Regions from separate parts of the Haloleucobacter albus genome, predicted to be linked through region 1. Evidence: riboswitches for the same ligand, from Rfam matches in the RefSeq annotation. Region 1 holds a riboswitch; the other holds the start of a gene.

The links. Region 1 has a riboswitch for cobalamin ahead of ACT6QH_RS12050 (ribonucleoside-diphosphate reductase subunit alpha). Riboswitches for the same ligand answer to the same signal wherever they lie in the genome.
Region 2: another riboswitch for cobalamin. It lies ahead of ACT6QH_RS12925 (TonB-dependent receptor plug domain-containing protein); the one in region 1 lies ahead of ACT6QH_RS12050 (ribonucleoside-diphosphate reductase subunit alpha).

Annotation. Positions count from the first base shown of each region.
Region 1 covers NZ_JBQWAS010000028.1:468,993-472,400, reverse strand. Annotated here, with positions in the region: gene mgtE (magnesium transporter) at 1-84, shown strand, start outside; gene ACT6QH_RS12055 (glutaminase) at 420-1,361, shown strand; cobalamin riboswitch at 1,614-1,826, shown strand; gene ACT6QH_RS12050 (ribonucleoside-diphosphate reductase subunit alpha) at 1,931-3,408, shown strand, end outside.
Region 2 covers NZ_JBQWAS010000029.1:92,354-95,761, reverse strand. Annotated here, with positions in the region: gene ACT6QH_RS12925 (TonB-dependent receptor plug domain-containing protein) at 1-2,074, opposite strand, end outside; cobalamin riboswitch at 2,190-2,396, opposite strand; gene ACT6QH_RS12920 (enoyl-CoA hydratase) at 2,580-3,377, opposite strand.

The sequences.
Region 1 (3,408 bases):
TTCGTCGCAACCCTCGTCGATGTGACGGGTATCGTCATCTACTTCTCGGTGGCGTGGGTCATGCTGGCTGGCACCATTTTGTAAGGCGGGCCGCCCCGCCTTTTCAGAAGATACGATCAGCAGGCCGCGGGTGTTTTTGCCCGCGGCCTTTTCTGTTGCGGGGGCACAGGTCCGGGGACGCATGTCCGGGGCGCATGGGGGCGTAGGTGTTCATCAGCTGGCGAAACGTTTGTGGGGCACCCTGCTGCCATGATGTCGCCCGCCACGGCGCGGGCTTGGGTTGAGCTGTGCTTTGCGCCAGAAAGAGGCAAGAAAGAGCTATGGCCTTGTAACCGAAGCAGTTTATGGTTCTGCACGAGCCATGTGCAGGGTGGGGGCCGCTCTTGTCCGAGGAAGCTGAAATCGCCCGTGAGGTTTGTCTGGCACATTCCTGTCCGCCAGAGCGTCTTCAGGCGGCGCTGGATGATGTGGTGTCGCGCATGGCGGCCCGCGTCAGGCGCGGCAAGGTGGCGGATTATATTCCCCCGCTGGCGGAGGTGGACCCGCAGCAGTTCGGCATCGCCGTAGCGCTGAATGATGGTAGCGTCCATGTGGCGGGTGATGCGGATGCGCCCTTCTCCATCCAGAGCGTCTCCAAGGTATTTTCGCTCACGCTCGCGCTGGGGCAGGTGGGGGATGGATTGTGGAAGCGCGTGGGGCGCGAGCCCTCTGGCAATGCCTTCAACTCCATTGTTCAGCTTGAGCATGAGAAGGGCATTCCGCGCAATCCCTTCATCAATGCCGGGGCCATCATGGTGGCCGATGTGCTGCTGGCCGGCCACAAGCCGCGCGAGACCATTGGCGAAATCCTGCACTTCGTTCGCGCGCTGGCGCAGGATGACAGCATCACGATTGATCCTCTGGTCGCGCGGGCGGAAAAAGCCACGGGTTTCCGCAATGTGGCGTTGGCCAATTACATGAAATCCTTCGGTACGCTGGATAATGAGCCGGAGATGGTGCTGGGGGTCTATTTCCACCAGTGCGCCATGGCCATGAGTTGTCGCCAGCTTGCGCAGGCCGGGGGCTTCCTGGCCAATGGCGGGCGCAATCCGCTCACCGGCTTTTCCGTGGTGGCCCCGGAGCGGGCCCGGCGTATCAATGCCATCATGCTCACCTGTGGCCATTATGATGGCTCGGGAGACTTCGCCTTTCGGGTGGGGCTGCCCTCCAAGAGCGGGGTGGGCGGGGGCATTCTGGCCATTCTGCCCGGCACGGCCTCCATTGCGGTATGGTCACCGGGGCTGAGCGAGCAGGGCAATTCCCTGCTGGGCACGGACGCGCTGGAGTTTCTGAGCCGGCGTATGGGCTGGTCGGTCTTTTGAGACGACCGGGCGACCATGATTCGTGGCGGAAGAGACGAGCATCTGCGCCATAATCGCTTGATTCCGGCCCGCCGCGCAGATGTCCACATTTGTTTCCCACAAAAGCATTGTGTTGCGCTGTGGCGTCGCAAAATATTTCCGGCTGGCCCATTTGGCTGTAATGGTTTGCCCATGCGCGTTTTCTCCCGCTGCTTCGCAAGTGGGGGTGCCTCGGGCAGCTAACAGCATATTGACATGCGGGTTCATGTGGCCGCTACATATAGTGGTCACGGTCTCCTTTCGGGAGGCAGGAGGGAAGTTCGGTGCAACACCGACGCTGCCCCCGCAACTGTAAGCGACGAGCCGAAATCCACGCATCTTTCAGGATGCAGCCACTGGAAAAGCCGGGCCACCGGCAACCGGGAAGGCGGATGGCTGGCGACGACCCGCGAGCCAGGACATCTCTGTCGTGACAGCAAGAAACGACCACGGGCGGGGTGCCCCGGAGGATCGCAGGCCGGCGCTGTCTTGCGACATGCGCCTTCTGCGTTTTTTCGCCCCCTGCCTCCAGCGCACGGGGTGCATGCCAGATGTCTCTTTCTGTCCAGTCGGAACAGGTCGCGCCGGTTACTCCGGTTTCTGCCGCGCCAGCCGTCACGGCCCGCGCGGGTGAGCCGGGCTACCAGATCATCCGCCGCAACGGGGCGGTGACGCCGTTTGATCCGTCCAAGATCGCGGTGGCGCTCACCAAGGCCTTTCTGGCGGTGGAAGGCGGTACGGCGGCTGCCTCACGCCGGGTGCATGACATTGTGGCGGAGCTGACGGAACAGGTGGTGGCGAACCTCACTCGCCGGGTGGATGCGGGCCGCACATTCCATATCGAGGATGTGCAGGATCAGGTCGAGTTGGCCCTGATGCGCGGTGGACACCATAAGGTGGCGCGCGCTTATGTGCTCTACCGCGAGGACCGCGCCCGTGAGCGTGCGGCGGCTCTTGAGCAGCAGGAGAAGGCGCAGGCGGTGCCCGAGCTGCATATGCGCGAGAGCGATGGCAGCCGCGTGCCGCTGGATGGTGCGCGCCTTGAAACCGTGGTGCGCGAAGCCTGCGCCGGCCTTGATGGGGTTTCGCCTGAGCCGGTTCTGGCCGAGACAAGGCGCAATCTGTATGACGGTATCACGCGTGATGAACTGGCGCTGGCCCCCATTCTGGCCGCCCGCACGCTGATCGAGACCGAGCCGAATTATGCCAAGGTCTCCGCGCGGCTTCTGACAGACAGGCTCCGCCGTGAGGCGCTCAGTTTCATTGCCGGCCACCCGGATGAGGCCACGCAGACCGAGATGGGCGCGCGCTATGCGGATTATTTTCCCGCTTATGTAAAGGCCGGCATCAAGGCCGAATTGCTGGACCCGGAACTGGGCCGGTTCGATCTCGCCCGCATTGCGGCGGCCCTGAAGCCGGAGCGGGATTTGCAGTTTGATTATCTGGGCCTGCAAACCCTTTATGATCGTTATTTCCTGCATGTGTCCGGCACGCGCTTCGAGCTGCCGCAGGCCTTCTTCATGCGCGTGGCCATGGGCCTTGCGGTGCGCGAGATTGACCGTGAAGCGCGCGCCATAGAATTTTATAATTTGTTGTCGTCGTTCGACTTCATGGCCTCGACGCCGACCCTGTTCAATGCCGGCACGCTGCGCCCGCAGCTTTCAAGCTGCTTCCTCACCACGGTGTCGGATGATCTCGACGGCATCTTCAAGGCGGTGCGTGACAATGCGCTGCTGGCTAAATATTCCGGCGGCCTCGGAAATGACTGGACCCCGGTGCGGGGCCTTGGCGCGCATATCAAGGGCACGAATGGCGAGAGCCAGGGCGTGGTGCCCTTCCTGAAGGTGGCGAACGATACCGCTATTGCGGTCAATCAGGGTGGCAAGCGCAAGGGCGCGGTGTGCGCCTATCTGGAAAGCTGGCATATCGACATCGAGGAATTTCTCGACCTGCGCAAGAATACCGGCGACGACCGTCGCCGTACCCATGACATGAACACCGCGAACTGGATACCAGACCTGTTCATGCA
Region 2 (3,408 bases), on a different contig from region 1:
TGAGGCGCACGCCGGCAATGGCGGTGAGGCCGGGAGCTTCCCAGCCATTGGGGTTTTCATAGCTTTCATCAAGCAGATTGTTGATGCGGCCGAACACCGTGGCGTTCTCGTTGATCTCGTAGTTCGCCGAGACATTCACGAGCGTATAGCCGGGCTGTTCCACAATGGCGGAGGTCACGCGGTTGATGTCCCACCAATCGGTCACGGTCACCAGCGTGGCGGTCAGCAGCAGCTGTTCAACGGGTTGCCAGTTGAGCGCGAGGCTGAACTTGTTGTCTGGCCGGCGCAGCGGATAGCAGGAGGTGGCGGTGCGCTGGGCGCAACTGGTGCCAAAGGACTGCCCCTGCGGGAAGTGCCCCACCGTATTGGTGTGGGTGTAATCGGCCCGAATGGAGAACTGCTCGGAAAGCTTCAACGCCAGAAAGGCTTCAACGCCATCACTCGTAGCGCTGGAGAGGTTCTCGTTGGTGTAGTTGCCGGTTGTCATGTTGCGGGCGGTGACAATAAGGTTCGTCACATCATTGTAGAAATAGGTCAGGCCGAAGCTGACTTTGTCATCCCACAGATATTGTTCAAAGCCGACATCCCAGCCGTCGCTCTCTTCGGGCTTGAGGTTGGTGTTGCCGTAATAGGGGGCATAAAGCTGATAGAGGGTCGGCGCCTTGAAGCCGGTGCCATAGGTGAACTTCAGCTTTGTGTTGGTTTCTGGAATCCAGAGCGCAGGCGCAATACGCCAAGTGGTATGGCCACCCCAGGTATCATAATCATCATAGCGGATATTGGCCGCGATGAAGAGACGATCCCAGAAAGACGTCTGAAGCTGAGCATAACCGGCCGTATCGTCGCTGCTGGCATCCATGCTGGTCCAGGCAGATTCGGAGGTCATGTAATCACGCTTGTGTTCCACGCCGACAAGCAGGTTCTGGCCGGGCATGAAATCATAGCTGGAACGCCAGTAATAGGTCTGGCGGTCACCGGAATATTCGCTGAGATTGTTCTTGTAGAGGCTGGTATTGTCGCGCGCATAATTTGTAGCGGCAACACCGAAGGTGTTGACCAGCGCGCCATCCAGCAAGGACCAGATGCCTTCACCCTTGGTGATGAAGGTCGTGGCGTGGGTCGTATCCTGGAAGGGGGCCGGCGCGCTCTCATATGTGGCGCTGTTCCACAAATCCGAGGTGTAATCGAGCCAGGCGTTAATGTAGCGGGCGGTGTAGTTGATGGTGAAATTGTCGCTCACATCCAGGTCGAAACGCCCGGAGAGCGTGAGGTTTTCATTCCGGTTGTCATTGTTCGGCATGCCGAAGGGAATGATGGATTGCGGCGTGACCGGAATGGCCGTACTGGCATAATTGCCGATATTCATATTGTAGGAGAAGCCCTGCATGGCCCCCTTCAGGCTCGCGACCTGATTGAAAGTGCCAAGGCCACCGGCTTCCAGATAACCGGAAAGCTGGGCCGGGCCGCTGCCGCGCTCGGTCGTCATGGAGATGACGCCGCCAATGGCCTCCGAGCCATAAAGGCCGCTCTGCGGGCCACGCAGAACCTCAAGCCGGGCCATGTCATTGGTGAACATGTAGCCGAGATCGAACGTATTGCCGGGGCTGGATGGGTCGGCAAGCTCAATGCCGTCCAGCATCACCTTGACCTGGCTGGAGCTGGAGCCACGAATGAACACGGAGGTTGAGCTGCCGGGGCCGCCCGTCTGCACAACATTCAAGCCGGGAACGGATTGCAGAACATCCGGGACGCTGCGCTCCTGACGCTGCTCGATCTCCTCGCCGGTCACTACGGTCACCGAGCTGGCGACTTCGCGGCTGGGTGTGGCCTGGGTGGTGGCGCTCACCACCACATCCGGCAGGGCGATCTGTTCCTGAATCTGGATCTCTTCAGCTTGCTGCGTGTTTTCGGCAGACTGGGCAAAAGCCGGAGTTGCGGCCATAGCGATGCTGATTGCCAGCAGGCTGGCGCTGGAACAACGCATATGGCGGGTAAGAGCCGCTGTATCAGGAGCCTGTTTTGTGGCGCCGAATGCAGCACGGAGCTGGTGGCTGAAGGGAGCGGAACGCGGCATGTGAACCTCTGGCGAAACGCCAATGTGGACACGTCACCGCGAACGAAGCGTCGTTTCCATGTCGGGAGACATGAAACTGTTCACCGCATCGGGGAGCCCCGCCCGACGTGCTCGCGTGTGACCACGGGTGACGGCAGGTCTCCTGGCTTGTGGGTCCCTGCCTGTCTCCACCTTCCCAGGCCCCTGATGCCCAGTGGTCTATTGGAGAGAGGCTCGCCACTCACAGTTGCGGGGGCAGCCATGGATTTGATGCGCAGATGCACATCTCACCACGTTCCCTTTTCATCCTTCTGGGAAGGATACCGTCGGAGATGGAAAATAGGGATTCGTAACGTCAAGCGTCAATGGACCTATTACAGTTTGGTAACATCTGTGGCCGCATTGCAACATAAGCATGTTCAGATCCGGGCGCGGGGACGGATATTCTGCGCCCAGCCCGCCTGCCGCGGCAGGTCCGCGGCAGACTGAAAGATGAGGCTTCTTCCCTGTGAGGGCGGGAAGGGGCTCAGCGGTTCTTGAATTCCGCTGCCCGCTTTTCGGAGAAGGCACGCATGCCTTCCTTCTGGTCTTCTGTGGCGAACAGGGCATGGAAGGTGCGCCGTTCAAACAACACGCCTTCATTCAGGCTCACTTCAAAGGCGCGATTGACTGCTTCCTTCGCGGAAAGCACGGAGGGTTTGCCATAATTGGCGATGGTGCGGGCGGTTTCCATCACCTCTTCCATATGGCGCTCGGCCGGCACCACGCGGGAGACAAGGCCGGCGCGCTCGGCCTCTTCAGCGCCAATCATGCGGCCGGTCAGCACCATGTCCATGGCCTTGTATTTGCCAATGGCGTGGGTGAGGCGCTGCGAGCCGCCCATGCCGGGCATGACGCCCAGCTTGATTTCGGGCTGGCCGAATTTGGCGGTTTCGGAAGCGATGATGAGGTCGCACATCATGGCCAGCTCACAGCCACCACCCAGCGCGAAGCCGGAAACCGCCGCGATCAGCGGGGTGCGGCAGTGCGCCACGGTCTGCCAATCGGAGAACCAGTCATCCAGCAACATGTCCACGGCAGAGCGCTCTGCCATTTCCTTGATGTCGGCACCGGCGGCGAAGGCCTTTTCGGAACCTGTCACGACGATGGCGCCCACGCCGGTATCCTGATCGAGCGCGGTGACAGCCTTGGCCATGGCGGTCATCACCTGGAAATTCAGGGCATTGAGTGCTTTGGGACGGTTGAGGCGGATAATGGCGACGCGCCCCTCGCGCTCTATGAGGATGACATCTTCAGCGGTGTTTTCGGTGGTCCCGTTGGACATGTGCTGCTTCCTCTCGACGCCAGCCGCCGGA